DNA from 4 places in the Nocardia sp. NPDC023733 genome. Region 2 is predicted to be linked to each of the others. Evidence: riboswitches for the same ligand, from Rfam matches in the RefSeq annotation. Region 2 holds a riboswitch; each other region holds the start of a gene.
The links. A riboswitch is a leader RNA that binds a small molecule or an ion and turns the genes downstream of it on or off. The one in region 2 is predicted to bind S-adenosylmethionine.
Positions count from the first base shown of each region.

Region 1 (7,802 bases), on a different contig from region 2:
GCGGGACCAAGCCGACCGCCAGCACGAGCGCACCCGCGAAGTCGATGCGGTGCGTGGCGTGCGGCTTGCGCGGCAGGTGCAGCACCCGCGTCACGACGACCAGTGCGAGCAGGCCGAGCGGCACGTTCACCAGGAAAACCCAGCGCCAGCCGGTGATGCCGAGAATGCTGTCCTGCCCGGCCAGCAGGCCGCCGAGCACCGGGCCGAGCACACTCGAAATACCGAACACGGCAAGGAAATAGCCCTGGTAGCGGGCGCGTTCACGCGGTCCGATGATGTCGCCCATGATGGCGAGCGCCAGCGACATCAGGCCGCCCGCACCGAGCCCTTGGAAGGCGCGGAACGCGGCGAGCTGATACATCGATTGCGCCAGCGTGCACAGCAGCGAACCGATGATGAACAGCCCGATCGCGGTGAGGAAGAACGGCTTTCGGCCGAACATGTCCGAGAGCTTGCCGTAGAGCGGGGTACTGATCGTCGCGGTGATGAGGTAGGCCGTTGTCGCCCAGGCCTGCAGCGAGTAGCCGTGCAGGTCGTCGGCGATGGTGCGGATGGAGGTCGACACGATCGTCTGATCGAGCGAAGCCAGCAGCATGCCGAGCATCAACCCGGACAGGATGGTCAGAATCTGGCGATGGGTGAAACCGGCGGGCGATTCCTCCACTGCCACGGTCGTCGTCACGAGTCGTTCTCCGATGGGTTGAGCGTGAGGAGCAGGGGCCGGGCCCGGTCGTAGTCCTCCACGAAGCGGGTGAGCAGCGCGGCGAAACGCTCGCGGTCGGGTTCGGGCCAGTCCTGGGTGACGATGGTGATGGATTCGCGACGCCGCTCCCGGATCCGGTCGGCGGTCTCGCGGCCGTAGTCGGTGGCAGCCAGCACGGTGGCGCGGCCGTCGTCGGGGTCGGCCATGCGGACCACGAGCCCGCGTTCCACCAGCTGCGCCACCTGCCTGCTCACCGTCGAGGCATCCGAATTCACCGCCTCGGCCAATGCGCCCGAGCGCATCGGCCCGTCGCAGACCAGCCGGAACAGCACAACGAAGCCCGCCGGTTCGATGCCCGAGCGGTCCTTCATCTGGGCGAGGGCGCGGTCGCGCAGCCGGTGCAGGCGGACGAGTTGGACGGCGATCGTGTCGATCGCCGGGTCGTACTCCGTCACCGCATCACCCTTTACTTGTATCAGTCAACTAGTTGTGTAATGCAAGTATGTGGGCAGACCGGCTGCCGGGGCAACCGTTTAAGCTGGCTTTACTCGCCCTTGAACTGCGGGGCGCGCTTCTGGAAGACCGCGGTCATCGCCTCGGTGAGGTCGTGCGAGGGCAGGAACGCCGCGTTCCACGCCGAGACGTAGCGCAGGCCGTCGGCCACACCCGGAGCGGTGCGGTGCTCGAGCACATCCTTGATGCCCTGCACCACCAGCGGCGGATTGTCGGCGATCTCGCGCGCCATCGCGTGCGCCGCCGCGAGCACCGCTTCCTGATCGGCGAACACCTCGTTCACCAGACCGATCCGCTCGGCCCGGGCCGCGTCGATATCCTTTGCGGTGTAGGCCAATTCGCGCAGGTGACCCTCACCGATGATGCCCGGCAGACGCTGCAGCGAACCGATATCGGCCACGATCGCCACCTTCGCCTCACGCAGGCTGAACTTGGCGTCGGCGCTGGCCAGGCGGATGTCGGCGGCCGCGATCAGGTCGAGCCCGCCACCGATGCACCAGCCCGACACCGCCGCGATCACCGGCTTCACGCAGGTGGCCACCGAGGTGACGGAGTCCTGCATGCGCCGGACCTCCTTGAGGAACTCGGTGCGCTTGGCCGCCTTGGCGCCGTCGGCCAGCACCGGGCCGAGCGTGCCACCCATCGCGGCCAGGTCGAGGCCGTAGGAGAAATGCTTGCCCGACCCGGTGAGCACCACGGCGCGCACCTGCGGATCGGCGTCCAGCTCGGCGAAGATCTCCGGCAGTTCGCGCCAGAAATCCGGTCCCATCGCATTGCCCTTGCCGGGCCCGGTCAGGGTGACCTGGGCGATATTGTCGGCGATCTCGACGGCGAAGGCCTTCCATTCACTCATGCGCTGATTATGGCCTCATCGGGTGCGCCCACCCCGTCCGGCGTCCGGAGCGAATTCGCGGCAACCCGAAAATCTCACTCTCCCGGCATAATTCGACCGACCGTCCTACTCTGGATGACATGCGCAGGTCGTCCTTGCCGATGGTCGCGTGCCGGGTGGCCGACACGCTCATCGCGCGCGGCCACCACGGCGTCATCGTCTCCCCCGACACGCCGACCACCAGCGCCATCGATGCCGCGCGCGCCTTCGGTGCCCACCCCAGCGCCATCACCACCGCGCAGCTGTTCCTCCTCGACAACGACCCGGTCCTGCTGCTGGTAGCCGCCCATCACCAGGTGGACCTGCACCGCACCGGCCCCCGCCTCGAAGGAAAGCTCACCCCCTGCCCCACCGCCCTCGCCGAGCGCGTCACCGGTCAGCCCATCACCGGCACCGCCCCCGTCGGCCACCCGACCAACCTGCCCACCTGGGTCGACACCGCCCTGGCCGCCCACCGCGAAATCTGGGCCGCGGGCGGCCACCCCACCACCGTCTTCCGTACCAGCTACCGCGAACTCATCCGCATCACCGCGGGATTGCCGGTGGACATCGACTGAAGGGTTTTCCTCGGCGTGAGCCTGTCCATAGGCGGGCTCGGATGGCGGGCGTAGTTTGGGGCCTGTGGGTGATATGCAACGAACTCCGGCCGACCTCGTCGTTCCCGACGACCTGAGTGGGATCACCGCCGAGCAGTATCGGGCGTCGATGCGGCACTATCCGGCAGGCGTCACGGTGGTGACGATCGGCGCCGAGACCGGTCCGGTGGGTTTCACCGCCACCTCGTTCGCGTCGCTGTCGCTGGAACCGCCGCTGGTGTCGTTCAATATCGCGCACACCTCGTCGAGCATCGCGGCCCTGCGCGCCGCCGATTCCGTGGTCATCCATTTCCTCGGCGAACACCAGCACCACCTGGCCCACCGCTTCTCCCGCTCCGCCGCCGACCGCTTCACCGACCGAGCCCTCTGGACCACCCTCGACACCGGCGAACCGATCCTGCACGGCACCCCCATCTGGCTCCGCACCACCATCCACCAACTCATCGACCTGGGCGACCACACCCTCGCGGTAGGCCTGGTAACCCGAGTCCACGACGAATCAGCCGACTCCCCCTCCGCCGCCCCTCTGCTGTATTACAACGGCAGATACCACCGCCCCACCCCTCTCGACACGTAGATCGGATTCTCCATGAGCGAGTTCCGGGTGACCGGCGTCTACCCCGTCAGCTTCCGACCCGCTCGCTACGTAACCGGCTATGCCAGCGGAAATTTCGTCACGGGCGACACCGTCGAACTGCGGCGAGCGGATAGCTCGATCGCCCGCGGTGTCCTACAGGGCATGCACATCCACCTCAGCCCTCGCGGCGAACACTCGTTGTTCTTCTCGGACGACATTTCCGAACACGTCCGCGTCGACGATGTCATCCACACGGTCGACACCACGACCTGCCCGCTCTCCGGCCACGGAGACGACAAGTAGCCGCCTCATTCGCAGGCGACTCCATCGCTGTTCCCGTCCAGTCCTGGACGGTAACCGGGCTCGCCGCGAAGGATGGGCGCCGCTCCTGCCGCTCGTGCGGCGGTGCAGTTCTTGTAGTAGACCCCGGCGGGTGACGGCGCCTCGGGCCGGGGCAAATCGACCGTGGGCGGCGGCACGTACGGCGTAGTCGCCGGCGGGGGCGGGGCAATCGGCGTGATGATCGGCGGGGCCGAGGTGACCGTCGTTGTCGGTACCACCACCGTCGGACGCGCCACCGTCGTCGTCACCGTCGCGACCGGTGGCGGCGCAATCGGTGCCGCTGTCTCGACCGAGGTAGGGGGCAAGACCATCGAGGTGGTCGACGATGGGACGACGCGCGTCGTCGAGGTCGACACGATCTTGTCCGGCTCCGATTCGCCGAACACCGCTCCGATTACCGAGAGCCCACACAATCCGAGAACACCGATTCCGACCACCCACGGCCATCGCAGCTTCTTGTCGCGCTGTCTCGGCGGACGAGCCCACGGATCGGGTGGCTGAATCGGTCGCGTCATTATTTCCCCTTAGAAGTACCTGGTAGGTCGGGGGCTTCATCGCGACCGATTCGGGGCTCGTTACCCAATCCGGTGACACGCCAAACGCATTGGTCGAACTTTGCTTCCCGATCAGCCGATCAGCCGATGAGGCAAGGGGTGGCGCCGGTGGGGTCGGGGGTGAGGGGGCGGGTTTCGGGGGTGGGGTTCCAGTGGCCGTTGGTTGGTGCGTAGGTCCAGGTGGGGCCGGTGGTTACCAGGGTGGTGAGGGCGGTGATCAGGCGGTCGATGTCGGCGGGGGTGGTGCCGAGGCCGATGCTGGCGCGGAGGGCGGCGTCGAGGCCGAGACTCGTCAGGAGCGGATGGGCGCAGAAACGGCCGTCGCGCAGGCCGATGGCGTGTTCGGCGGAGAGGTAGGCGGCGACGTGGCCGGGGGTGTAGCCGTCGACGGTGAAGGCGACGATGCCGACGGAGTCGGGGCTGTCGGACCAGATGCGGACGGGTCGCACACCGGGGATCGCGGCGAGGCCGTCGCGCAGCCGGTCGGCCAGGGCGCGTTCGTGAGTGACCAGTTCCTCGGGGTCGAGGGCGGCGAGCGCGTCACAGGCGGCGGCGATGGCGGCCGCGCCGAGGACATTGGGTGAGCCGGCTTCGTGGCGTTGCGGCGCCGGCGCCCACTCTGCTTCCGCCACACCGACATTGCGCACCGCACCGCCACCGGCCAGGTACGGATCGGCCGCGTCGAGCCAGTCGCGCCTGCCGACGAGCACCCCGGATCCGAACGGCGCGTACAGCTTGTGCCCGGAGAAGGCCAGGTAGTCGATGCCGCTCTCGCGCAAGGAGATCCGCCGGTGCGGCGCCAGCTGGGCGGCGTCGACGAGAATCCGCGCACCACACAGATGCGCGATATGGGCCAGCCGCGCCAGCGGCAGCACCTCACCGGTCACATTCGACGCGCCGGTGACGGCGAGCAGAGCCGCCGGCCTGCTGCACAATTCGGCGACGATCCGCTGAATGGTCTCCTCGAGCGTCGCGGCGGCCCGGACAACCCTTCGCCCGTTGCGCGTCCACGGCAGGAAGTTGGCGTGGTGTTCGATATCGAGCACCACCGTCTCCCCCGGCACGCATCCGGCCAGCAGGTTCAGCGAGTCGGTGGTGTTGCGGGTGAACACCACGACCTGGTCGTCGGCGGCGTCGAGGAACCGGGCGACCGAGCCGCGCGAGGCCTCGTAGCACTCGGTGGAGATCCGCGAGGCGTACCCGGCGCCGCGGTGCACGCTGGCGTAGTACGGCAGCAGTTGCGAAATCCGGTCGGTGACCTGGCGCAATGCAGGTGCGCTCGCCGCGTAGTCGAAGTTGGCGTAGGTGCTCGTGCCGCCCTGGACGAGCGGAACGCGCAGGTCGGCACCGGAAACGGCGGCGAGGGCACAGGTGGGGTCGATAACAGCGGTCATGACGAATATCCCGTCGGCTCAGGGACTCACCACGTAGAGAGAGTCCGCGCTTGCCGCGTCCACTTCGGACGTCGGCCTGGTCGTCACCCGGAGCACCCCACCGCGGAGGAGGGTTGCCGACCAGCTAGCCGGGGCTTGTCGCTGGTACTCGTGACCTGGCATCGAGATTGGCAGACGATCCGGGCCGCTGTCAACCACCGATCGAAAGATGTTGCTCGCCACCATGTCTCGATTGCCCCTGGATTGCCCATGCGCCAACAGGCGGCAATCCCGATCATGGACACCCCAAATGATTGAGTCCCCCCACTATTTGCTAGAGTGGCCGCCATGCCTTCGACCACGAACCCCGAACGCGGCCTGGCGCGCTACCCGGTGTACGCGCTCGGCAGGCTCACCAAAGCCATGCACGCCGAGATCGACGTCCCGCTGCGTGACCACTGGGTGCTCACCTTCATCGAGGAGAACGCCGACCTCACCCAGAAGAAAGTCGGCGAGTCACTCGGCATCGACCGCAGCGAGGTGGTCCGCCTGATCGACGCACTGGAGGGCGCGGGCCTGGTCGAACGCACCCGCGACGGCAAGGATCGCCGCAAATACCGGCTGCGTATCACCGAAGCGGGCCGCAAGCAGTGCAAGCGCACCGACAAGCTGATCGCCGAGGCCACCGCTCGCGCCCTCGCCCGGCTCGACGCCGACGAACAGGCCACCCTGCACCGGCTCGCGCTCACCGCACTCGGCGAGACACCCGCGGCGCCCGCCCCGTAGCTGCCGGGCGCGCCCGACAACTCCCGGTACCGTTGGCAACTGGTGACCATCCCGTTTGCCCTCCGGTAACCCGACCGTGAAACAACAGACACCGATGGGGGTCAACCGATGAGAGGTGGACTGAGCACGATGCTCGAGCCACGCACCGAGGGCCCGGCGAACCGGCGGCACGATCCGCTGCTGCGCGCCGATCTGGCCGCGCCGCCACGCACCCTGGTCGACATTCTCACCAGCACTGCCCTGGCCCACCCCGACGCGCCCGCGATCGACGACGGCACGACCGTGCTCAGTTACATGGAGCTGGTCGCCGCGATCGAAGCCAGGATGACCGAGCTCGCCGAGGCCGGGGTCCGCCCGGGCGACCGGGTGGGCGTGCGGATGCCCTCGGGCAGCGCCGCGCTGTACGTCACCATTCTCGCGGTGCTCTACTGCGGTGCCGCCTACGTGCCCGTCGACGCCGACGATCCGGAGGAACGTGCCCGGCTCGTCTTCGGTGAGGCGCGGGTGAGCGCGATCGCGACCGCCGCGGGCATCGAGTCCGACACCGCCGTCGCGGGCAACGGTCACAGCGATCCGCACACCCTGCCCACTCCCGCCGACGATGCCTGGATCATCTTCACCTCCGGTTCCACCGGCACCCCGAAAGGTGTTGCGGTGACCCACCGCAACGCCGCCGCCTTCGTCGACGCCGAGGCCCGGTTGTTCCTGCGCGACGCCCCGATCGGCCCCGGCGACCGTGTGCTGGCAGGCCTGTCGGTGGCGTTCGACGCCTCCTGCGAGGAGATGTGGCTGGCCTGGCGCAACGGCGCCTGCCTCGTTCCCGCCCCGCGCGACCTGGTCCGCACCGGCGCCGACCTCGGGCCGTGGTTGATGCGCCGCGAGATCAGTGTCGTCTCCACAGTGCCGACACTGGCCGCCACGTGGCCCTCGGATGCCCTGGAATCGGTGCGGCTGCTGATCTTCGGTGGCGAGGCCGTGCCGCCGGAGCTGGCCGAACGTCTGGCGGGTGCCGACCGCGAGGTGTGGAACACCTACGGCCCCACCGAGGCGACGGTGGTCGCGTGCGCGGCGCTGCTCACCGGTGAAATGCCGGTGCGCATCGGTCTGCCGCTCGACGGCTGGGACCTCACTGTCGTTGACCCGCAGGGCAATCCGGTACCGACGGGCGAAACCGGTGAACTCGTGATCGGCGGTGTCGGCCTGGCCCGCTACCTCGACCCGGCCAAGGATGCCGAGAAGTACGCACCGCTGCCGTCGCTCGGTTGGGAACGCGCTTATCGCAGTGGCGATCTCGTGCGCAACGACCCCGAGGGCCTGATCTTCCTCGGCCGCGCCGACGATCAGATCAAGATCGGTGGCCGCCGCATCGAACTCGGCGAGATCGACAATGCCCTGCAGCATCTGCCCGGCGTGAGCGGTGCGGCCGCCGCGATCCGGACCACCAAGGCGGGCAACAAGATCCTCGT
Region 1 covers NZ_JBFAAN010000012.1:57,107-64,908, forward strand. The annotation lists gene AB0F86_RS29035 (DHA2 family efflux MFS transporter permease subunit) at 1-682, opposite strand, end outside; gene AB0F86_RS29040 (MarR family winged helix-turn-helix transcriptional regulator) at 679-1,158, opposite strand; gene AB0F86_RS29045 (crotonase/enoyl-CoA hydratase family protein) at 1,248-2,069, opposite strand; gene AB0F86_RS29050 (YbaK/EbsC family protein) at 2,189-2,665, shown strand; gene AB0F86_RS29055 (flavin reductase family protein) at 2,739-3,281, shown strand; gene AB0F86_RS29060 (hypothetical protein) at 3,294-3,584, shown strand; gene AB0F86_RS29065 (excalibur calcium-binding domain-containing protein) at 3,590-3,871, opposite strand; gene AB0F86_RS29070 (hypothetical protein) at 3,798-4,124, shown strand; gene AB0F86_RS29075 (aminotransferase class V-fold PLP-dependent enzyme) at 4,258-5,571, opposite strand; SAM riboswitch class IV at 5,613-5,727, opposite strand; gene AB0F86_RS29080 (MarR family transcriptional regulator) at 5,899-6,336, shown strand; gene AB0F86_RS29085 (Pls/PosA family non-ribosomal peptide synthetase) at 6,466-7,802, shown strand, end outside.
Region 1: linked by a shared signal. The riboswitch ahead of AB0F86_RS29075 (aminotransferase class V-fold PLP-dependent enzyme) and the one ahead of AB0F86_RS20005 (rhodanese-like domain-containing protein) in region 2 are both predicted to bind S-adenosylmethionine.

Region 2 (7,802 bases):
GCATCCAGATCCAGCCGGGTGACGCCGACCCACTCCGGACCCAGCTCGCTCAGGGCGGCCTTCAGGTATGTCTGATCGGTCCCTTGGAACGATGCGCTGACAACGGCACCACCGCGAACATCGAAGTGCGCCATCCGCTTTCGATAATCGGCGATCGTGTAGGGCTCCGGCAGGTAGCCCTCGTTCTCGATCAGCGGGAACCGCGGATCGATGATGTGAACATGCGCGTCGAACACTTGTACAGAATGCCTCGAGCTAGGCGGATCGGCCGACTTCGGCCGAGATGACAGGCGAGTACGCGCGGAAAAGGCCGGTGGGCGAGGGTGCTGATCTCGCGTCCACCGGCCTTGTCATCGCTGTTACGCCTTGTGGGGCTCGCTCGCGCGGAGCATGTCTTCGCGTTCCACGACCTTGACGCGCTCGCGGCCTTCGGGTTCGCCGAGGGCGCGTTCGTGGGCGTCGAGGCGGTACCAGCCGGCCCAGGTGGTGAACGGGATGCCTTTGCCCTCGAGGAACTCGGTGACGGCGTCGAGTTCCGGCTTGGGGGCCGGGGTGAAGTTCTTCGCGTCGTCGAGCAGGCAGGCGATGGTCTCGTTGGCGTCGCCCTTGGTGTGGCCGATCAGGCCGACGGGGCCGCGCTTGATCCAGCCGGTGACGTAGGTGGCGGGCATGAAGCGGGCGTTGCCTTCGGCGCTCTCGTCGGCGATCACGCGACCGGCCTCGTTGGGCACGGTGCCTGCCTGATCGTCGAACGGCAGCTGGTTGATGTTCTGCGACAGGTAGCCGACGGCGCGGTACACGGCCTGCACGTCCCACTGCTTGAACTCGCCGGTGCCCTTGACGTTGCCGGTGCCGTCGAGCTGGGTGCGCTCGGTCTTGAGACCGACGACGCGGCCGTTCTCGTCGCCGACGATCTCGGCGGGCGACTCGAAGAAGTGCAGGAACAGCTTGTGCGGGCGATCGCCCTGGTCGCGGATGGCCCACTGCTCGAGGGTGTTGGCGACCATGTCGACCTGCTTGGAGTTGCGGCGCGCGGCCTCGGAACCCTCGTCGTAGTCGATGTCCTCGGGGTCGACGATCACCTCGATGGTGGGCGAGTGGTCGAGTTCACGCAGCTCGAGGGGGGTGAACTTGGCCTGCGCGGGACCGCGACGCCCGAAGACGTGCACCTCCACGGCCTTGTTCTCCTTGAGTCCCTTGTAGACGTTCGGCGGGATCTCGGTGGGCAGCAGCTCGTCGCCGGTCTTGGCGAGCACGCGCGCCACGTCGAGGGCCACGTTGCCGACACCGAGCACGGCGACCTTCTCGGCATCCAGCGGCCACGAACGCGGCACGTCGGGGTGCCCGTCGTACCAGGAGACGAAGTCGGCGGCACCGTAGGAACCGTCGAGATCGATGCCGGGGATCGGCAGCGCGCGGTCGGCGTTGGCGCCGGTGGAGAAGATCACCGCGTCGTAGAACTGACGCAGGTCGTCGAGGGTGATGTCGGTGCCGTAGTCGATGTTGCCGAGCAGGCGCACCTGATCCTTGTCGAGCACCTTGTGCAGGGCGGTGATGATGCCCTTGATGCGCGGGTGGTCGGGCGCCACGCCGTAGCGGATGAGACCGAAGGGCGCGGGCATGCGCTCGTAGAGGTCGATGCTGACCTCGGCATCGGACTTCATCAAGGCGTCGGCGGCGTAGATACCGGCCGGTCCCGCACCCACGATCGCGATGCGAAGCGGGCGAGTCGCTGTCTGTTCGGTCATTGTCTACGCGCACCCTTTGGTCGAGAAACGATGTGACGGCGTCAACTTAGCTTAGGCTAAGTCGCGATCCGGCTGTTGGCAGCTGCCGTCCTCATCGGCGGCAGGCCGTAATCAACGCGATTCTAGCTGCGGTGTTGCGGCTACCCGGCGCGCGGTGTAGCTGTCCGCCCCGGGTCTGTCAGGATTACAACATGAACGAGGAGCAAACTGGCTCGGACGATCAGCCCATCGAGGTCGATCAGACCGACAAGCGGTCCATCGTCCCGTTCGTCGCGGCCGCGGTGATCGCGGTGGTCGTGCTCATCAGCATCGTCGTCGGCGGGCTCCTCGCGCCCGCTGAGAAAAATGTCACAGAGGCCGATCGGCTCGCGGCCGCCGTCACCAATTATATCGACGCGCGCTCGCGCACCGATCAGCGTCCGCCGCCCGGGGTGGCCTGCCCCGGTTTCGACGAGGCGAAATCGGGCCTCACCGAACGGCTCGGCGGCCCGGAATCAGCGGCGACGATCGACAAGAAGGGCTTTGCCAACGCCACCGTGAACGGCAACCGGGCCAAGATCGACGCCACGGTTTCGGTGGGCGGGCAGTCGACGTCGAGCACGTGGAATCTCACCCGGGCCGACGGCGCCTGGCTGGTGTGCACCCCCTGAGGGGTTTGACACGGTGACCAGTGCCGGGGCAATCTCAGATCGCAAGGTCATGAGTACCAGCGCCAAGCCCCGGCTCGCTGGTCGGCAACCCTCCTCCGCGGTGGGGTGCTCCGGGTGACGACCTGGCCGTGTGCTGGACTCCCCGCCACGGCAAGAGCGGATTCACGCAGGAGGATCGACATGAGTTACGCCGGCGACATCACCCCTGAGAAGGCGTGGGAGATTCTGACCGAGCATCCCGACGCGGTGCTGGTCGACGTGCGCACCGAAGGCGAGTGGGCCCACATCGGCATCCCCGACACCAGCTCCATCGAGCGCCCCGCGCACTTCATCGAATGGGTCGACGGCACCGGCGCGCGCAACCCGCGCTTCGGTGAGCAGCTCGAACAGGTCCTCGCCGACCGCCCGGCCGATGCCCCTGTGGTGTTCCTCTGTCGCTCGGGTCAGCGCTCGGCGCATGCGGCGACGGTGGCGACCGCGGCGGGGATCACCCCCTCCTACAACGTGCTCGACGGTTTCGAGGGCGGCCTCGACGCGTTCGGGCAGCGCGGCAGCACCGGCTGGCGCGCCGTCGGCCTGCCGTGGCGCCAGGCATAAGGAGACTCGCATGATCACCGGTGGTTCCTTCGACAAGCCGCTGCCGGAAGGGGTCGGCCCCGCCACCCTCGGCGTGCGCGGTGGCCTGCGCCGTTCCGGATTCGACGAGACGTCCGAGGCGCTGTATCTGACTTCCGGCTTCGTCTACGAGAACGCCGAGGCCGCCGAGGCCGCGTTCACCGGCGATGTCGAGCACTTCGTCTACTCCCGCTTCGGCAACCCGACGGTCGCCATGTTCGAGGAGCGCATCCGCCTGCTCGACGGCGCCGAGGCCGCGTTCGCGACCGCCTCGGGCATGTCGGCGGTCTTCACCGCGCTGGGCGCGCTGCTGAAGGCGGGTGACCGGCTCGTCGCCGCGCGCAGCCTGTTCGGCTCCTGCTTCGTGGTGTGCAACGAGATCCTGCCGCGCTGGGGCATCGAGACCGTCTTCGTCGACGGCGACGACCTCGACCAGTGGGAACAGGCCCTGTCGGTACCCACCCAGGCCGTGTTCTTCGAAACCCCGGCCAACCCGATGCAAACCCTGGTCGACGTGCGCAAGGTCACCGAACTGGCCCACGCCGCGGGCGCGAAAGTGGTGCTGGACAACGTCTTCGCCACCCCGCTGCTGCAGCGGGGGTTCGAACTCGGCGCCGACGTGGTCGTCTACTCCGGCACCAAGCACATCGACGGCCAGGGCCGCGTACTCGGCGGCGCCATCCTCGGCGCCAAGGACTACATCGATGGTCCGGTGAAAACCCTTATGCGCCATACCGGTCCGGCTCTGAGCCCCTTCAACGCCTGGACCTTGCTCAAGGGCTTGGAGACGATGCCGCTGCGCGTGCGTCAATCCACCGAATCGGCGCTGAAGGTCGCCGAATTCCTGGAGACGAACAAGTCGGTCGAATGGGTGAAATACCCGTTCCTGCAGTCACATCCGCAACACGCCTTGGCGCAGGAGCAGATGTCGGGCGGCGGCACCGTCGTCACTTTCGCCCTGCACGGCGACGACGGCAAGAAGCGCGCCTTCGAGGTACTCAACCGTCTGCGCATCATCGACATCTCCAACAACCTCGGCGACGCCAAGACGATGATCACCCACCCGGCCACGACCACTCACCGGGCCATGGGTCCGGATGGCCGCGCCTCGATCGGCCTGTCCGACGGCGTGGTCCGCATCTCGGTCGGCCTGGAAGACATCGAAGACCTCCTGGGCGACCTCGACCACGCCCTCAGCTGATCCGCCGAAACGGCCCGCCGGACTCCCGGCGGGCCGTTTCGGTTTCAGGCCTTGTCGACCTCGCCGTTGGACAGGGCCTTCTGCAGCGAGTTGAAGACCGTCAACCCCTGGCCGACCATGCCGTTGACCAGTTCGCTCACGCCGTCGGGTCCGTTGAGGACGGTGAGGTTGGCGTTGGCGAGGCCGTTGGAGGCCTGGCGGACGATCTCGGGGAGTTGCTCGATGAGCAGCTGGTCGAGGGCGATGCGGTTGTTGGAGGCGGCGGCCTCGGCCTGGATGCGGGTGCGGTCGGCCTCGGCCTCGGCGAGGATACGGACCCGTTCCGCCTCGGCGAGTGCGGGTTTCACGACTTCGGCCTGAAGTTCCTGCTCGCGCAGTTCGGCGTTCTTGCGTGCCTGTTCGGCCTGGGCGGTGAGGACTTCCTGCCGGGCGACGGCGTCGGCGAGCGGACCCGCCTGTGCCGCTTCGGCATTGGCCTTGTCGATATCGCGCTGGTACTGCGCCTTGAGCAGCGAGGTCTCGCGCTCGTATTCCGCGCGGCGGCGCAGCGATTCCTGTTCGGCCTCGGCGGCGCGCTGGGCGGCCTGGGCCTGGGCGATCTGGGCGTCGCGCTGCACGGCCGCGTTGTGCGGGGCGGCGAGGGCTTCGATGTAGCCGAGGTTGCCGTCGTCGATCGACTGGATCTGGAACGAGTCGACCCACAGGCCGATATTGCTCATCTCCACCTTGGACGCGATCAGCACCTCGTCGGCCAGCTTCTGGCGTTCGCGGATGATCTCCTCGACGGTCATCGAGCCGACGATCGAGCGCAGGTGACCGGAGAAGATGCGGCCGGTGAGCACCGACATCTCCTTCTCCTGTTCGGACAGGAAGCGTTGTGCCGCATTGACGATCGACTGGGTGTCGTTGGCGACCTTGAACGCGATCACCGCGCGCACGTCGAGCTGGATGGCCTGCTTGGTGACGCAGCGCTCGCGGATCTCGGATTCGAACATGGCCAGCGACAGGTAGCTGACCTTGCGGAACAGCGGGATCACCCAGGTGCCGCGACCGATGATCACCTTGAACGGCGCGTTGTCCTTGACCTTGGCGCCGCTGACCAGCATGGCCTCGTCGGGATCAGGAACGTGATAGCCCAGCATCTGAGCCTCCCTTGCTTTCAGTTGTCTTGCGGCAGTGGTGGTGTGAGAGGTATCCAGGGCACGACGTCGACGAGCCTGCCCGGATTGACCGCGACGATGAGCACGGTCGCGCCCGCCTCGATCGGTTCGTCGGCGCGCGCGAGATACAGCTCGGTGCCGCCACGAATGGCGACGAGTACTTCGCCGAGGGCGCCCGCGGCGCGGATCGGTGAGGTGATGGTGCCGGTCAGTCCCTGCACCGGGTCGGTCATCGTGGCCAACTCCCTTGTCTCGCACCGGTTGTGCGTCAGCCTACGGAGGGGCGCCTGGCAGCGGGTTGCAAAATCCTTATTGACAGCATCCTGTCAATAATGACAGGATGCTGTCATGACCAAGAAGACAGTTCACGCGGCTGTGTACGACACTCTTTCGGACTGGGAAGTCGGCGCGGCGACGGTCAATATCGCCGACGACTCCTGGCATCGCGAGCCGGGGCGATTCGAGGTGGCGACGGTCGGGCTCACGACCGCGCCCGTCACCACCGCCGGACGCATGCGGGTGACCCCCGACCTGGCCCTGGCCGACATCGACCCGGCCGACAGCGCGATGCTGATCCTGCCCGGCGCCGACCTGTGGGACGCGGGCGACGACCTGGCTCCCTTCGCCCGCAAGGCGCGGGAATTCCTCGCGGCGGGCGTACCGGTCGCGGCGATCTGCGGCGCCACCCTCGGGCTTGCCAAAGAAGGCTTGCTCGACGACCGCCGGCACACCAGCAACGCCGCCGAATACCTTGTCTCCAGCGGCTATTCCGGCGCCGAGCACTATGTCGACGAATCGGCGGTGACCGACGGTGACCTCATCACCGCCGATGCGATGTCGCCGTTCGAGTTCGCGCGTGAGATCTTCGTCCGCCTCGATCTCTTCGAGCCGCAGGTACTCGACGCCTGGTACCAGCTGTTCGGGCAGAAAGACCCCACCGGCTACTTCGCACTTGCCGAAAACGCAGGCGGACAAGCAGATTGAACGAACAACAGCAGCTACTCGACGCGGCCGCGCTCACCGTCTACCGGCTCAACGGCCAATTCCTCGCCCTCGGTGACGAATTGGCCGCACCTGCCGGAATCTCGGTGGCGTGGTGGCAGGTGATGGCGGCGGTGGAACATCAACCGCTGCCGGTCGCCGCGATCGCCCGCGCCATCGGCATCACCCGGCAGAGCGTGCAGCGGGTGGCCGACATCCTGGTGGGCAAAGGGTTGTGTGAGTACCGGCCGAACCCGGCGCACAAACGGGCCAAACTGGTCGCGATCACCGCGGCGGGCGAGGCGGCCATCCGTCGCATCGACCCGCAGCACGAGGTGCTGGCCCGCCGCCTGGCCGACGCGCTCGGCCCGGCCGAGTTCGCCGCGACCGTCGAGACCCTCACCAAGTTGTCGGCGGTGCTCGACACCATCGGTGCGGGGGACGTCAGCGCAGGCTGACCGTCACAGCTCCACGAACGGCGTCCGGGTGCGATTGAGCAGGTCGGCGACCGAGTCGACGACCAGCGTCGGCCGGAAGGGGTACTTCTCGACCGAGGACTTGGTCGAGATGCCCGAGGTGACCAGGACCGTCCGCATGCCCGCCTCGAGACCCGCGATCACATCGGTGTCCATCCGGTCGCCGATCATCACCGTCGACTGGGAGTGCGCGCCGATACGGCGCAGCGCCGAACGCATCATCAGCGGGTTCGGTTTGCCGACGTAGTAGGGGTCCTTGCCGGTGGCCCGGGTGATCAGGGCGGCGACCGAACCCGTGGCGGGCAGGACGCCGTCGCGGGAGGGGCCGGTGGCGTCGGGGTTGGTGGCGATGAACTTCGCACCGCGGTCGACCAGGCGGATCGCGGTGGTGATGGCCTCGAAGGAGTAGGTGCGGGTCTCGCCGAGCACCACGTAGTCGGGGTCGCTGTCGGTGAGGACGTACCCGATCTCGTGCAGCGCCGTGGTGAGTCCCGATTCGCCGACCACGTACGCGGTGCCGTTGGGGCGCTGGTCGTCGAGGAAGGTCGCTGTCGCCAGCGCCGAGGTCCAGATCGACTCCTCCGGGATGTCGAGGCCGGTGTGGCGCAGCCGGGCCTGCAGATCGCGTGGGGTCCGGATCGAATTGTTGGTCAGCACGAGGAACGGGATCTCGTTCTCGCGCAGCTCGGCGAGGAACTCGTCGGCACCGGGGATCAGCTGATCCTCGTGCACCAGCACGCCGTCCATATCGGTCAGATACGACAAGATCTGGTCATCCTTGGCGGTCACCAGCTAATCATCCGCTAAAACCCGGCGCAGTGGGAGACGAAACGGCGACGGTGCGGATCGCGGGCCGCGCGCTAGTGTCGAGGAGGCAGCGGTCAGCGGAGGAACAGGAGTGGCTGGAATGGTCGATCTCAAGCTCGGGTACAAGGCGTCGGCGGAGCAGTTCGGACCACGAGAGCTGGTCG
Region 2 covers NZ_JBFAAN010000004.1:322,943-330,744, reverse strand. The annotation lists gene AB0F86_RS20020 (amidohydrolase family protein) at 1-236, opposite strand, end outside; gene AB0F86_RS20015 (FAD-dependent oxidoreductase) at 360-1,748, opposite strand; gene AB0F86_RS20010 (hypothetical protein) at 1,940-2,398, shown strand; SAM riboswitch class IV at 2,444-2,561, shown strand; gene AB0F86_RS20005 (rhodanese-like domain-containing protein) at 2,579-2,995, shown strand; gene AB0F86_RS20000 (O-succinylhomoserine sulfhydrylase) at 3,006-4,214, shown strand; gene AB0F86_RS19995 (flotillin family protein) at 4,259-5,356, opposite strand; gene AB0F86_RS19990 (hypothetical protein) at 5,374-5,607, opposite strand; gene AB0F86_RS19985 (DJ-1/PfpI family protein) at 5,723-6,358, shown strand; gene AB0F86_RS19980 (MarR family winged helix-turn-helix transcriptional regulator) at 6,355-6,813, shown strand; gene AB0F86_RS19975 (HAD-IIA family hydrolase) at 6,817-7,620, opposite strand; gene fgd (glucose-6-phosphate dehydrogenase (coenzyme-F420)) at 7,739-7,802, shown strand, end outside.

Region 3 (7,802 bases), on a different contig from region 2:
CTCGGGGTCCACGTGCTCACCGGCGAATTCGATACGCCCGGAATCGATCCGCGCGCTGTCACCGAGCAGGCCGATCACCGCATGCGCCAAGGTGGACTTCCCCGAACCGGATTCGCCGACGAGGGCGACGACTTCGCCCGGCGCCACCTCGATCGACGCACCGCGCAGCGCCGCGACGGGCCCTGCCCCCGACTGGTAGGTGATGCGCAGGTCCTCGACCCGCAGCAACGGCCGTTCTGTTCGCCCGGCACCGATCGGCTCCGCCGTCGACGAAGCCGCCGACTCCGAGGCCGACGCGACAGGTGTCGCGAGAGGGTCGCTCATCGCTGATCAGTCCTTCCCGCGAATCGGCCGACCCGCTGGGCCGCCAGCACCACCGCGACGATCACCAGGCCGGGCAGGGTGGTGAGCCACCAGGCGGTGGCGAGAAAATTGCGGCCCTCCGAAATCAGCGAACCCCATTCGGGGGTAGGCGGTTTGGTGCCGTAACCGAGGAAGCTCAGCGACGAGACCGCCAGCACCGCCATCCCGAATTCGACGGCGGCCAAGGCCAGCACCGGCTGGAACGAGTTGGGCAGCACATGCCGGGTCAGGACCGCGTACCAGCGCACTCCCGAGGCGTGCGCCGCCTCGACGTAGGGCGCGTGCCGCACCCGCAACACTTCCGAGCGCATCACCCGCGCGAAATTCGCGATCAGCGAGATGCCGACGGCGACGGCGACATTGCGGGTGCCGAAGCCCAGCGCGGTCACCAGTGCCAGCGCGAGCAGCAGCGACGGGATGGAGAGCAGCACGTCGACCACCCGCATGATCGCGGTGTCGACGATGCCGCCCGCCGCCCCCGACAGCAGCCCGAGCAGCGAACCGACCACCAGCGCGATCCCGACCGCGGTGAGGGTGGCGGTGAGCGACAGCCCCGCACCGTGCACCATTCGCGTGTACAGGTCGCGCCCGAGATTGTCGGTGCCGAACCAGTGGGCCGCGCTCGGCCCCTGGAACTTCTCGCCCGGCACGCCGGTCAACGGGTCTCCCGGCGCGAACACCGACGGCACCACCGCCCACCCGACCGCGATCACCAGCACAACGCCGGACACGACGAGCCCGAGATGCCTTCGGGTCCAGCCGATGAGCTGGGCGCCTCGGTGGTGGCGCGCGATCGCGGAGGCAGGCTTCGCCGCTCCCGCTGTGTCACGGTCGCGGCTCGGTTCGGGCGCCTCGGGCTCGACCGAACCGCCTGCGCGACGCCGATCCGTGCGGTGCAGTACGTCGACCATCGTCACTCCCTTCGCCCGCGGTGCGGGACAGACCGGGTCGAACCGCCCGAGTTCGCGAGGCGACGGATTCGCCGCGCGGCATCGCCTTCCTTCGCCCGGGCGACCCGGCCACCGTCGACGCCGGTGATCCGTGGATCGAGCAGCGGGTACAGCAGGTCGACGGCCAGGTTCACGACGACGAAGATCAGCGCCGACAACAGCACCACCCCCTGTACGACGGGGATGTCCTGGTTGAGTACCGAGATCTGGGTGAGCCGCCCGACCCCCGCCCGGGCGAACACCGACTCCACCACCACCGAGCCGGCCAGCATGGTGCCCACCAGCACTCCGGCGATGGTGAACGCGGGCACGCTCGCCAACCGCGCCACGTGCCTGCGCTGCACCCACCAGCGTGAAGCGCCCTTGGCCAGTGCCACCTCGGTGAACGGCTGGCGCCACGTCTGGGTGAGCCCGGCGGCGAGCACCTGCGCGATCACCGCCCCGATCGGGAGGGCCAGGGTCAGCGCGGGCAGGATCGTGCCGCGCAACCCCGTCCCGCCGAAGGCCGGGAACCAGCGCAGCTGAAACGAGAACAGCTGCAACAGCAACAGCCCGGTCCAGAAGGTCGGCACCGAAACACCCAGCGGCGGTAGCGCACTCAAGGTGTTGCGCAGCCACGGCCGACGCGTATAGGTGGCGGCGAACGCCAGGACCGTTCCACCGATCACGGCGAAAAACAATGCGAGCGAGGCCAATCCGAGCGTGGCGGGCAGGGCGTCACCGAGCGCCTCGGTCACCGGCTGTCCGGTGTTCACCGAACGGCCGAGATCACCGGTGAGGGCATTGCCGAGCGCGGTGACGTACTGCTCCCACAGCGGCTTGTCCAGCCCGTAGCGGGCCTGCAGCTCCGCGATCGCCGCCTTGTCGACGGGCGTGCCGGAGCCGGAGCTGTCGGCCGCCATCGAGACCGGGTCGGCGGGCAGCAGGTACAGCACGACGAACGACACCGTGAACGCCGCCCACAGCACCCAGATCGCTTGCAGTACTCGCGAACCCACGTATCGCACGAGGGGTCGCCGGATCAGCTCAGTCATCGCCGTGACCGCTCAGCCAGGTGTCGAAGAACTGCAGTCGCGCCGAGGCCTCGAACTTCAGGTCCTGGGTGTGGGCGGCGGCACCGATGGCCTGCGACAACTCGATCGTCGGCACGTAGAGGCCGTTGTCGAGGATCTCCCGCTGCGCGGTCGCGATGAGTGCCGCCCGGGCCGCCGGATCGTTGGTGGCCAGCTGCTGTTCGAGGGCGGTGTCGAGAGCCGGAACCGGCCCGCGCACCGACAGATTGCGGCCGGTGAGGGCGAACGAGGTGCGCAGGATGTCACCGTCGGCGCGGGTGGAGTTGCCGTAGACGGCGTCGTAGTCCTTGCTGTTCTGTCGGGCCGTCTGCTCCGAGAAGGACACCAGGTCGAGCCGCAGATCTACCCCGACCTGCCGCAACTGCTGCTGCACCAGCTCCAGAATCGCCTGGTTGCCCGCGAACACCTGACTGAAGGTCACCCCGAAGCTCAGGCGCTCACCGCCCTTCACCCGGATACCGTCGGTGCCGGGCAGCCAGCCCGCCTGATCCAGGATCGTCTTCGCCTTCGCCGGGTCGTAGCCCAGCCGGGCCGAGAGGTCGGTATAGGCGGGGGTCGACGCGGCCAGCACCGAGGTGGCGGGTTTGAACTGCGGGCTCAGGACCGTGTCGATCAGCTGACGCCGATCCAGCGCGGGCAGCAAGGCCTGCCGCACCGCTGGATCACGCAACGGCCCACGCGTCACATTGGGGTGGAAACCGAAGACCAGGCCCGGGTTCGACGTCGAGAGCACTCGTCCGCCGACCGCCTCGATCTGCGGCGCGTCCTGCGGCAGGGCATCGCTGATCGCGTCGAGCTGACCGGATGCCAGACTGCCCGTGCGCACCCCCGACTCGGGCACGACGGTGAACTCGATCCGGTCGAGGTAGGCCTCGCCCTCGTGGGCGAAAACCTCCGAACCCCAGTGGTATCCGGCGCGTTTGGCCAACGTCACCGAGACGTCCTGCTTGTACTCGGCGTAGGTGAACGGTCCGCTGCCGATGTTGTCGCCCGCGCAGCGCGCCTCCGCCGGCTTCGCATTGGTCGACGGGGCGAGGATGCCCAGCTGCGAGGTCGAGGAGGCCTGTAGGAACTGCGCGTTCGGCGCGCTGAATTCGACCCGGGCCGTGAGCTTGTCGACCGCGGTGGTGCCGACGTAGTTGGCCAGGTAGCTCACGCCGAGCGGCGCTTTGGCCCCGCCGAGCCGGACCACGGCGTCGAAGGTGTCGCGTACCGATTCGGCGGTGAGCGGCGTGCCGTCGCTGAAGGTGACCCCGTCGGTGAGGGTGAAGGTGAAGACCTTCGCATCGGGGCTCACCTCCCAGCTGCGTGCCAGCCACGGGGTGATCGCCCCGGTCGCCGGATCCTGATCGGTGAGCGAGTCCACGATCTGCCGGGTCACGTAGATGGTCTGATTGCTCCCGGCCTGGGCGGGATCCGAGCACGACGGTGCCTGCGAGAGCCCGTAGCGCAGGGTGCCACCGGGTTGTGGGGGACCGGCTTGTCCGCCGCCGACGGTGTCACCGCCGCCGCAGGCGACCACCGTCGTGGTGGCGGCGAGAACACCGGCGAACGCGGCGATGCGATGTCGAATCACGAAACAACTCCAGCGAATTCACGGCCTGCGGCCAGGGGACGGCTCGGGATGCGGTGGCGCAACTCCGGCGCCACCTCGGCCTGGAACAGTTCGAGACTGTCCAGATAGTCGGACTCGGCTCGGCCCTCACGATCGGCGGACAGGTGGATCACCTCGTGCCCGAACTGCTCGTGGTACCGGCCGACCTTGTCGATCACCTGTTCCGGGCTGCCCACCAGGGCGGAGGAACGGGCGACGAAATCCTCGACGGTCTCGAAGACCACCGGATTGCCCACCTGCCGCTGCAACGCGGTCCGCGCCTCGTAGAGCGGGCGATATACCTCGACGGCCTCCTGGGACGTCCGCGCCACGTGCAGACCGGCCGTGCCCGCGCCGACCAGGGCGTCGGCGGGGTCGCGACCGTAGTCCACCCAGCGCTGCCGGTAGTGGTGGATCAGTTCGGCGTACGGCTCGATCGGGTGCGTGACGTTCGCCGAGAACACCGGGTCACCGTGACGCGCGGCCAGTTCCACCGATTCCCGGCTCGTCGCGCTGCCGTGCCAGATCCGCAACTTCGGCTGCAAGGGGCGCGGCAATGCTCGTGCGTCGGTGAGCGGCGGCCGGAAACGGCCCGACCACGTCACTTCGTCGCGGTTCCACAGTGCTCGCAGCAGTTCGTATCCTTCGCGGTTGCGGTCCCACTGGTCCTCGGTCGTCACGTGGTAGAGCTGCGCCTGGGCGGTGCCGTTGCCCTTGCCGATGATCAGTTCGAGCCGCCCGTCGGACAGGTTGTCGAGCGTGGCGTAGTCCTCGAAGGCGCGCACCGGGTCGAGCAGGCTCAAGGTGGTGACTGCGGTGAACAGGGTGATCCGCGAGGTGACCGCCGCCAAATGGCTGAGCACCACCGGGGGAGCGGCGGACAGGAATGGGTCTTCGTGCCGTTCGCCGACCGCGAACCCGTCGAAGCCCAATTCCTCGGCGCGCCTGGCTTGTTCGACAACCTCACGGAAACGATCACGGGTGCTCGGCACAACGCCGGTCACCGGATCGGGAACCCGGGTGATCAGCGTCATGAGCAGGAATTTCATCGATCTCCTCCATCGAACCCGGCAGAAGCACCCACACCCGGACAGACGGGCGGGTTGCTGCGACGTCGTAGAGCCAGGTCTCTCAGTCGCTCTGGATGGTGTGCCCGCTGCCGAAGCGTCGAGCCGGATCAGCATGTGGCACAGCTGTGATGGCGCACAACGGTAGAAATCAGCGTGAGCGCAGCGGTTGGAATCGGGTGCTGGTGCGGGCACAATCGCCGACGTCGGGCCCGGTCGACCCACCCCTGGCCCCCGCTGTGGCGGTACGCGACGCGCCGAATACTCGGTCACTTCACCTGCGGTGATTCACCGGGTTTCGGGAGTAATCTCGGCCTTCTCAGCGTCGATGAGGAGTTCGCCGTGACTGTTGCGCGTCGTCTGACCACACTGACCTCGCTGACGGCCTGCGCCGCCGCCGTGCTGCTGGCCGCCCCCGTCGCCGCCGATCCACCGGTGCGGCCGGCCGTCACCCGCGACGCCCCGGCCACACCCACCGCCGGCCCCGGAGATCTCCTCGCCGCCTACCAGACGGTCGTCGAAACCCTCGAGGCCCTCGGCATCCAGCCATTCCTGTACCCGACGGTCGCCGCGAACTGTTCCGGCGACGGTTTCGGCCTGGTCCCGGCCGTCGCGGGTGCGGTTCCCGGCCCGTGGCCGACGAACACCCTCCCGATCCCCGGACTCGACCTCACGGCCGTGAAGTCAGGCCAGACGCTGTTCACGTTCCTCCCGTACGGCCTGGAACCGGACACGGCCGCCACCAAGACTTCCGGTATGCAGGTGGCCTGGCTCAACCTCAGCACCGGCCGGGGCGGGATGGCCTCGATGGGGACGATCGCCGACATCGTCCGGGCGATGGTGCCGCCCGAGGTTCCCGCCGAACTCCGGCCGCTCGCCGAGAACGTCATCCGCGATTTCCTGCGCACCGCCATCCCCGTCGGTGGTGTGCGCGCCGTCCCTGTCGACACCGGGAAGGGCACTGTCCTCGCCGCCGTCTTCGGTACCACCGACAACGCGGGCCGCTCGTGCTTCTTCTTCCCGACCGTCGGGATCACCGAGGTCGCCTGATCCGGTTTCGGCGAGGGCGCACCGTTCGGCAGCGCACGGCTTTGCCGTTGTCCGGTGGCCGCACCGAGCGGGGTGGAATACCTGGGCCGCGCGGGTCAGCCGTGACGAGCGAGCGGTGTTTCCGGTGCGACAAGGGGACGCTGCTTCCAGCGCAGCCGCCCGGTGCGATGCAGGCGGTGCGAGCGGGCCCACAGGGTGAGGTAGTAGCCGACGGAAACCGGATGGGCCAGTGCCGAGCCGAGGTCGGCGCCGGTGGGTGGGCGCCGGGTTTCGACGGCTCGGGCCATGAGCCGACCGGTGACGGCGGCGAGGTAGCCGAGCAGACCAGCCCGGCGCACCCGGCCACGACCGACGAGAACCGCCAGCGGCGGAACCCAATAGGCAAGGGCGGCAAGGACACCGATGGCCGCGCCGGTGTCGACCCGGCCGCCGTAGGCCGACCACAACCAGCGGGTGTAGCCGCCGGCGAGGTCGTCGGCGCCGGTGTACATGCGGGTGCGGGCGGCGGGCCCGGCGGTGACGAGCGCGGTCCGATGACCCGCCCGCCGCAGCGCCCGCGCGAGATCGAGATCCTCGGTGGCGCTGGCCGCCACACCGGCGTGACCCCCACCCTCCCGGTACGCCGCGGCGTCGACGGCGAGGAACTGCCCGCACGCCACCGCCGTCGACGGCCGCAAGCTGTGATTGGCCGGACCCACCGGAAGCGTCGACGCCCACGACCAGGCCAGCAGCGGCTGAACCAGCTGCTCGGCGACCGAACCCGAATCCTGGGTCGGCCACGCCGACACCAAACCCGCGCCGCGCTTGCGCAATTCGGTCACCGCGGCGGCGATCGCCTGCGGTTGGAGGCGCACATCGGCGTCGACGAAGACCAGTGCCGCCGCATCGGTCCTGGCGGCCAGCCGCGCACAGGCGGCGGCCTTTCCGGTCCATCCCGGGGCGGGGTGGGCGGCCGAGCGGAGCACGGTGAATCGTTCGTCGCCGCCGATCGCGGCGAGTGCGGCCTCGTAGGTGCCGTCGGTGGAGGCATCGTCGAGGATCAGCACTCGCAGCCGCGGTACCCCGGTCTGGGCGCGCAGATCGGCGATGAGGTCGGGCAGCCGCAGGGCTTCGTCACGGGCGGGAACGCACACGGTGACCGGTTCGATCACTCCCGACACCTGCCGGGGCAGTGTGCGCAGGGTGGCGAGGTTGTAGGCGGCGGTGCCGGCGCCGAGCACGGCGAGACCGGTGCCCGCCCAGGTCAGGTAGCGTCCCGCCGCGCCCATGTCAGCGGCCTAGCCTGCGCTGGGTGATCTCGCGCCACATCTCCGAGGGCGAGAAGTTGGGCCGCGGCGCGTTCGGCGGGCGCGGGTTGCGGTCGCGGTAGGCGAGACCGGCGATCATCGCGGCCACGGCCAGGGTGATGCCGCCCATGATGCCTGCCCAGCCGGCGAACGAGCGGGTGTTGGGGTCGGCGTATTTGACCTCGGCGCGCAGGGTCGAGGACTCACCGGCGGGCAGCTTCCACGACACGGTGTTGTCGCCCTCACGGGTGCCGTTGGTCTTGGCGACACGCGACGGGAACGCGATGGAGAACTGCACGTCCGACCCGTGCGGCGGCACCGACTCGAGGTCGACGCGGCCGGTGAGGCTCACCAGGTCGCCGTTGCGTTTGAACTCGAGGGTGAACATGCCCTGGGTCTGATCCGACAGGCTGCCGAGC
Region 3 covers NZ_JBFAAN010000008.1:86,647-94,448, reverse strand. The annotation lists gene AB0F86_RS25320 (ABC transporter ATP-binding protein) at 1-324, opposite strand, end outside; gene AB0F86_RS25315 (ABC transporter permease) at 321-1,274, opposite strand; gene AB0F86_RS25310 (ABC transporter permease) at 1,277-2,347, opposite strand; gene AB0F86_RS25305 (ABC transporter substrate-binding protein) at 2,340-3,908, opposite strand; gene AB0F86_RS25300 (LLM class flavin-dependent oxidoreductase) at 3,959-5,029, opposite strand; SAM riboswitch class I at 5,036-5,131, opposite strand; gene AB0F86_RS25295 (hypothetical protein) at 5,390-6,097, shown strand; gene AB0F86_RS25290 (glycosyltransferase) at 6,193-7,365, opposite strand; gene AB0F86_RS25285 (DUF3153 domain-containing protein) at 7,367-7,802, opposite strand, start outside.
Region 3: linked by a shared signal. The riboswitch ahead of AB0F86_RS25300 (LLM class flavin-dependent oxidoreductase) and the one ahead of AB0F86_RS20005 (rhodanese-like domain-containing protein) in region 2 are both predicted to bind S-adenosylmethionine.

Region 4 (7,802 bases), on a different contig from region 2:
CGCTCACCGGTTCGATGCCCGTCATCGGTGCGTGCACCCGCATCAGGTGCTCGGCGGCCTGGACGGCGGTCCGCCCGTCACCGACCGCGACCAGCAGGAAGTACGCAAGGGTGTGGTCGAGGCGAGTGGCCGGATTGTCGTAGATGCCGTGGGAGTCGGCCACGGCGGCGGTCAGGAACGGGTCGAAGTGTTCGAGGGTGACCGCGCGCTGGAAACCGATGAGGGCGGTCGGTGCCGCCCAGACTTTCCAGCTGGGGGAGTCCGGCCCGAAGAATCCGTAGTCGTCGCGGCGCAGGGTGGTCGGATCGAAGGCCATGGCACGTGCTCCTTTGCACAGCTGAGGCGAACCTCGCAATGAATACAACGCCACCGTAGCAATCGCTCGTATCGAATACAACGGTTGCGTAGGATTTCTGTGCGCGGCACGCGAGGTATCGTCGTCCGGACGGAAAGGCAGGTGAGGACCGATGACCGCCACGCGCGATCAACGACCGCGCCGCCGCTATGCCCCGCGTCTGCCGCCGGAACAACGCCGCGCGCAACTGCTCGACGCCGCGTTCACCGTGCTCGGCCGGATGGAACTGCACGAACTGAGCATGGAAGCCGTCGCCCAAGCGGCCGGTGTCGGAAAACCGGTGCTGTACACGGTGTTCAAGACCCGTGCCGAACTCGTCGAGGCCCTGCTCGAGCGGGAACGTGAACGTGGGCTCGAGCAGATCGCCGACACCCTGCCGCGGGATCTGCTCGGTGTCGATCCGGTGGCGGCCGCCTCGGCGACGGTCGAGGCGTTCGTCGATGTGGCACTGGCGAATCCGACCCGCTGGCGCCTGATCCTCGCCACCCCGGCCAGTGCGCCCGCCGAATACCGTGCCGCGCTGCGCGATTCCCGCGCCGACATCCTCGATCGGGCGCAAGCACTTGTCCGCGTGGGGATCTCGCTGTCGCCGCGCTGGTCGGACATGGACGCCGAACTGCTGGCGAACTCCACACTCACCGTCGCCGAGATGCTCGGCAGGCTGGCGGTGAGCTCGCCGCAGGAGTACCCGCGCGAACGCCTGCAGGCCTACGTGCGGTCGATCGTCGCGTTGCTCACCGCGTCCTGAGCGCGCTCAGCGGTTTTCGCGGGCCAATCGCATCGTTTCGGTGAGCAGTTTGGACACCGCCGCCGCCTCGGTGAGGAAGCCGTCGTGGCCGTCGCGGGAGTGCACGATCTCCAAACCCGCACAGCCGGGCAGACCTTCGGCCAGCTCGGCCTGAGTATGCAAGGGGTACAGGCGATCCGAGTCGACGCCGCCGACCACGCACGGAACCGGGGTGGACGCGAGCGCGGCGGCCACACCACCGCGGCCGCGGCCCACGTCGTGCCGGTTCATGGCCTCGCTGAGCAGCACATAGGTGGCCGGGTCGAAACGCTGGCCGAGCTTGTCGGCCTGGTGCTCGAGGTAGCTCTGCACCGCGTACCGGCCGCCAGCCCACGGGTCCTCGTCGCCCTGGGCACGATTGGCGAAGCGATGCTCGAGCTCGCCCTCGGTGCGGTAGGTGAGGTGGGCGATGCGCCGGGCCAGGCCCATGCCCGTCATCGGCGCGCGCCCGGTGCCGTGATAGTTGCCGTCCTGCCAGTCCGGATCGGCGGTGATGATGGCCATCTGGGTGGTCTGGGTGCCGATCTGATCGGCGGTGGCGCGTGCGCCGACGGCCAGCACCAGCGCCGCCGACACCCGCTCCGGATGTCCGATGATCCACTCGAGCACTCGCATGCCACCCATCGACCCGCCGACGACGGCACCGAGCCGCTCGATGCCGAGCAGGTCGAGCAACTGTGCCTCGGCGGTCACCTGATCGCGGATGGTCACCCAGGGAAACCGTGCGCCCCAAGGCTTTCCGTCGGGCGCGAGAGACGACGGGCCCGTGCTGCCCTTACAGCCACCGAGCACATTGGTGGCGATCACACACCACTCGTCGGTGTCGATCGGCGCGCCGGGCCCGACCATGCCCTCCCACCAGCCGGGCGCCCCGTCGGGCCCACCGACGACATGCGAGTCGCCGGTGAGCGCGTGTTCGACGAGCACCACATTGTCGAGCGTGGGGGACAGCTCACCCCACCGTTGCACCGCCAGCCGCACATCGGGGACGACCGCGCCGTTCTCCAGCGTCACGTCCCCGATGGCGACCACACCGAGTCGCCCGTCCGGTGGTGGCAGCAGGGCCACCCCGGTGCCGGGACGGGTGATCGGCGATTCGGTGCTCACAGTCACGTCGTCGCCGCCGCGAAACCGGCCCGCAGATCGGCCAGGATGTCGTCGATTCCCTCGATACCCACCGCGAGCCGGACCAGGCCGGGAGTGACTCCGGCGGCCAGTTGCTCCTCCGGTGTCAACTGCGAGTGCGTGGTCGACGCCGGGTGGATCACGAGAGAACGCACATCACCGATGTTAGCCACATGGCTGTGCAGGCTGAGCGCGTCCACGAACTTCTTGCCCGCGTCGACACCGCCTGCCAGCTCGAACGACACGATCGCGCCCGCACCCTTGGGCGCCAACTGCTTGGCCCGCTCGTGCCAGGGCGAGGACTCGAGTCCCGCGTAGTGCACCGCGTCGACACCGGGCTGCGCGGCGACGAACTTCGCCACCTCGACCGCGTTGCTCACGTGCCGTTCCACCCGCAGGCTCAGCGTCTCGATGCCCTGGGCGATGAGGAAGGCGTTGAACGGCGACACCGCCGCACCGAGGTCGCGCAGCAACTGCACGCGGGCCTTGAGCGCGAACGCCGGTGCGCCGAGATCGGCGAACACCGCACCGTGGTAGCTCGGATCGGGCTCGGTGAAGCCGGGGAACCGGGCGTTGCCCTCGGCGTCCTGCACGGTCCAGTCGAAGGTGCCGCCGTCGACGATCACGCCCGCCACCGCGGCGCCGTGACCACCGAGGTACTTCGTGGCCGAGTGCACCACGATGTCGGCGCCGTGGGCGAGCGGCTGGATCAGGTACGGCGTGGCGACGGTGTTGTCGACGATCAGCGGCAGCCCGTTCTCGTGGGCGACACCGGCGATACCGGGGATGTCGAACACCGCGCTGCTCGGGTTGGCGATGGTCTCGCCGTAGAACGCCTTGGTGTTGGGGCGGATCGCGGCCTGCCACTGCGCGAGGTCGTCGGGGTCCTCGACGAACGACACCTCGATGCCGAGCTTGGGCAGCGAGTAGTGGAAGAGGTTGTAGGTGCCGCCGTAGAGGTGCGGGCTGGACACGATGTGGTCACCGGCGCCCGCCAGATTCAGGATGGCGTAGGTCTCGGCCGCCTGGCCCGAGGCCACCAGCAGCGCCGCGACGCCGCCTTCGAGGGCGGCGACCCGCTGCTCCACCGCGTCCTGGGTGGGGTTCATGATCCGGGTGTAGATGTTGCCCGGTTCGGCGAGCCCGAACAGCGCGGCGGCGTGCTCGGTGTCGCGGAAGGTGTAGGAGGTGGTCTGGTAGATCGGCAGTGCCCGCGCGTTGGTGGTCGCGTCGGGGGCCTGGCCCGCGTGGATCTGCTTGGTCTCGAACGACCAGTTCTCGGGCAGGGCGGCGTCGGTCATGGTCAATGCTCCAGGGGTTGTGCGTCAGGGTTCAGCTGGGGCGGATCGACTGACAACAACACATGGGGTCCTCCTGAAATGCGCGCTTGCTCCCGACCTTCGGGAGCCCGGTCATCACCCGGAGCACCCCACCGCAGCTGGAGGGTTGCCGACCAGCGAGCCGGGGCTTCGCGCTGGTACTCATGACCTTGGACGACATGTTAACCGGACATCGCGCCGGTGGGGAAACTTCCCCCGCGTTTCCTGCCTCACATCACCGCGCCGCCGGTGCGGCGAAGCCTGGCGTGTCGTCGGCCGGTGCGCCGCAGACCTGCCGCAACCCGTGATACGCGCGCAGGATCGCGTCGCGGGTGACCCGCACCGCCGCCTCCGGCGAGGTGGGCAGTACGTGATCGGTGTCGGCGACCGCGAGGTGACACAGCGTCTGCCACGTGCCCGCGACCAGTTTCACCAGAAAGTCGTCGGGTGTGGTCCCCATCCGGCGGGCCAGCTCCTCGCACACCGCCACGTTCTTCTTCTCCGCGTATTCCAGGGCCCGCGCGTTGACCGCCTGGCTGGCCCGCATGATCCGCTGCGTCTGCAGGAACTGGTGCAGGAACCGCAGACCGTCGGCATCGGCCTCGGACTCGACAACCTGGAGGTAGGCGCCGCACAGCGCTCGCAGTTCGTTGCCGGTATCGGGCTGACCGCGCAGCGCGACGGCGACGGCGTGGCCGAAGTCGTCGATCGGGGCGAGCACGATGTCCTCCTTGAGCGCGAAGTACCGGTTGACGGTGCGGGGGGATACGTCGGCCCCGGCGGCGATCTGCTCGACGGTGGTCGCGTCGAAGCCCTGTGTATCGCACAGGTCGAGTCCGATCGCGACGATCGCGGCCCTGGTCTGCGCCTTCTTGCGCTCGCGCAGGCTCGGCGGAGCCGGCCGGTCGGAGGCGGTCGGAGTGGTCGAGTCGAGCATTTCGCCAGCTTAGCGTCTCAGCGCGACCACCTGTCGCAACCTGCCAAGTGGCGCGTTCGGACAAATTTATCTTGACGCCAATTGTCGTACGGTGCCAGGATTGGCCGACGCATGCCGAGCGATGAGGAGCCCAGGTGACCGGCACCGAACTGAAACCCGAAGATGCTGCAGCACCGGCGAATTCGATGCGATGGTGGGCGCTCGTCGTGCTCTCCGCCGCGCAGCTGATGGTGGTGCTCGATGCCACCGTCATCACCATCGCGCTGCCGTACGCCCAGCGCGACCTCGCCATCACCGACGGCGACAAACAATGGGCCATCACCGCCTACACGCTGATCTTCGGCGGGCTGCTGCTGCTCGGCGGGCGGATGGCCGACTACCTGGGCCGCCGCCGCATCTTCCTGGTCGGCCTCGTCGGTTTCGCCGTCGCCTCGGCGCTGGCGGGCCTGGCGCAGAACACCGTGCAGTTGTTCCTCGGCCGCGGACTCCAGGGTGCGTTCGCCGCCCTGCTCGCGCCCGCGGCGCTGTCGCTGCTGTCGGTGATCTTCACCGATGTGCGCGAGCGGGCCCGCGCGTTCGCGGTATTCGCCGGGATCACCGCCGGTGGGGTGGCGTTCGGGCTGATCGTCGGCGGCGCGCTCACCGAGTTCGCGTCCTGGCGGTGGACGTTGCTGATCAACACCCCGATCGCCCTCGTCGCGGTGGCCGGCGCGCTCGCCGTGATCGCCCGCGACATCCCCGCACCGCGCACCGGCGGCTACGACCTGCCCGGCGCCGTCACCGTGACTCTCGGCCTGGTCGCGATCGTCTACGGATTCAGCCGGGCCGCCGAGCACGGCTGGCTGTCGCCGAGCACGTTCGGACTGCTCGGTGCCGGTTCCGCGTTGCTCCTGGCCTTCGTCGTCATCGAGGCACGATCGACGAATCCGCTGCTGCCCCTTCGCATTCCCGGGGAGATCAACCGCGGCGGCGCTTTGCTCACCGCGCTGCTGATCCCCATCGCGATGTTCGCCATGTTCCTGTTCCTCAGCTTCTACTACCAGAACACCCTCGGATATTCGCCGCTCGAGGCGGGCATCGCGTTCCTGCCGTTCCCGATCGGCATCGGCATCGCGGCGGGCATCACCAGTTCGCTGCTGCCCAAGTTCGGCCCGCGCCCGGTGATGGTGGTCGGCGCCCTGCTCGGAGTGGTCGGGCTGGTCTGGCTGGCGCAGCTGAGTTACGGCGACGGTTACGCGCTGAGCGTGCTGCCCGCCCAGGTGGTGATGGCCTTCGGTATGGGCCCGCTGTTCGTCGGTATGCAGGCCGTCGCGCTGCACCAGGTGCGCGCCGAGGATTCCGGTGTCGCCAGCGCCCTGCTCAATGCCGCCCAGCAGGTCGGCGGCGCGGTGGGCACCGCACTGCTCACCACGCTGTCGGTGCAGGCCGCCGAGCACTACGTCGCCGAGCACCCCACCGTCGACCATCTCGTCGAACGCGCCTCGATCTACAGCTACGACGTCGCCTTCTACGTCGGAGCGGGCTTCTTCCTCGCCGCCGCCGTCGTGATCGCCCTGATGATCAGGGACAAGCCGGAGAATCTGATCGAAGGCGACGAGCGCGCGACGGCCGCGCCGATTGTCGTCTGACCAGGGACGGGCAGGTCCGCGAGGCCCTCGCCGGGGTTACCGCCCGGTAACCGATCGAAGGCAGATGGGGTGCGGGTGCGCGGAGTAGTTTCGAGGTGTGCCGCACAGCGGGACCTCCCGTCGCGGTGAGGTCCCGGGCAGCAGTACGCTCGTCATGTTTGCACCTACACGTCCCGCAGACAACGCGGGGCATATACGTTGTCTGTTGGAACTGCTGGGGTCCGCTCACAAGCGTGTTCGCCCGGCCGTGCAATGAGGGCACCCACCGAGGAGGACACGAAGATCCATGTCCAAGATCAAGGTTGAAGGCACCGTCGTAGAACTCGACGGCGACGAGATGACCCGGATCATCTGGCAGTTCATCAAGGACAAGCTGATCCATCCCTATCTCGACGTGAATCTCGAGTACTACGACCTCGGTATCGAGTACCGCGACAAGACAGACGACCAGGTCACCATCGACGCGGCGAACGCCATCAAGCAGCACGGCGTCGGCGTGAAGTGCGCCACCATCACCCCCGACGAAGCGCGGGTGAAGGAATTCGGTCTCAAGAAGATGTGGCGCTCGCCCAACGGCACCATCCGAAACATTCTGGGTGGCACCATCTTCCGCGCGCCGATCATCATCTCCAACGTGCCGCGCCTGGTGCCCGGCTGGACCAAGCCGATCATCATCGGCCGTCACGCGTTCGGCGACCAGTACCGCGCCACCGACTTCAAGGTCTACGAGGCGGGCACCGTCACGCTGACCTTCACCCCGGAGGACGGCAGCGAGCCGATCGTGCACGAGGTCGTGAAGATGCCCGAGGACGGCGGCGTCGTCATGGGTATGTACAACTTCAAGAAGTCCATCGAGGACTTCGCGCGGGCCTCGTTCAACTACGGCCTGCAGCAGAACTACCCGGTGTACCTCTCCACGAAGAACACCATCCTCAAGGCCTACGACGGCATGTTCAAGGACACCTTCCAGGAAGTCTTCGACGCCGAGTTCAAGGCCGAGTTCGACGCCGCGGGCCTCACCTACGAGCACCGCCTCATCGACGACATGGTCGCCTCCTCCATGAAGTGGGAGGGCGGTTACGTGTGGGCCTGTAAGAACTACGACGGCGACGTGCAGTCCGACACCGTGGCCCAGGGCTTCGGTTCGCTCGGCCTGATGACCTCGGTGCTGCTCACCCCGGACGGCAAGACCTGCGAGGCCGAGGCCGCGCACGGCACGGTCACCCGGCACTACCGCCAGCACCAGCAGGGCAAGCCGACCTCGACCAACCCGATCGCGTCGATCTTCGCCTGGACCCGTGGTCTCGAGCACCGCGGCAAGCTGGACAACACCCCCGAGGTGATCGGCTTCGCGCAGGCGCTCGAGGACGTCGTCATCAAGACCGTCGAAGGGGGGCAGATGACCAAGGACCTGGCACTGCTCGTCGGCGGCGATCAGGGCTACCTGAGCACCGAGGAATTCCTCGGCGCGCTGGACGCCAACCTGGCTCGCGCACTGAAGTGAACTCGTGCGGGTTCGCGTCGCGAACCCGCAGCTGTGAAACGCTCGCATCGAACGCCTGATGCGAGCGTTTCTGTTTCAGCGGGCTTGATGAACGCTTTCGCGGGCCCGATCCGGTGCTGTCGTCGACCGAAGCCGTCGCAGGTGGGA
Region 4 covers NZ_JBFAAN010000005.1:203,163-210,964, forward strand. The annotation lists gene AB0F86_RS21185 (oxygenase MpaB family protein) at 1-316, opposite strand, end outside; gene AB0F86_RS21190 (TetR/AcrR family transcriptional regulator) at 468-1,103, shown strand; gene AB0F86_RS21195 (homoserine O-acetyltransferase) at 1,110-2,255, opposite strand; gene AB0F86_RS21200 (bifunctional o-acetylhomoserine/o-acetylserine sulfhydrylase) at 2,252-3,568, opposite strand; SAM riboswitch class IV at 3,646-3,756, opposite strand; gene AB0F86_RS21205 (TetR family transcriptional regulator) at 3,822-4,523, opposite strand; gene AB0F86_RS21210 (MFS transporter) at 4,658-6,151, shown strand; gene AB0F86_RS21215 (NADP-dependent isocitrate dehydrogenase) at 6,438-7,655, shown strand.
Region 4: linked by a shared signal. The riboswitch ahead of AB0F86_RS21200 (bifunctional o-acetylhomoserine/o-acetylserine sulfhydrylase) and the one ahead of AB0F86_RS20005 (rhodanese-like domain-containing protein) in region 2 are both predicted to bind S-adenosylmethionine.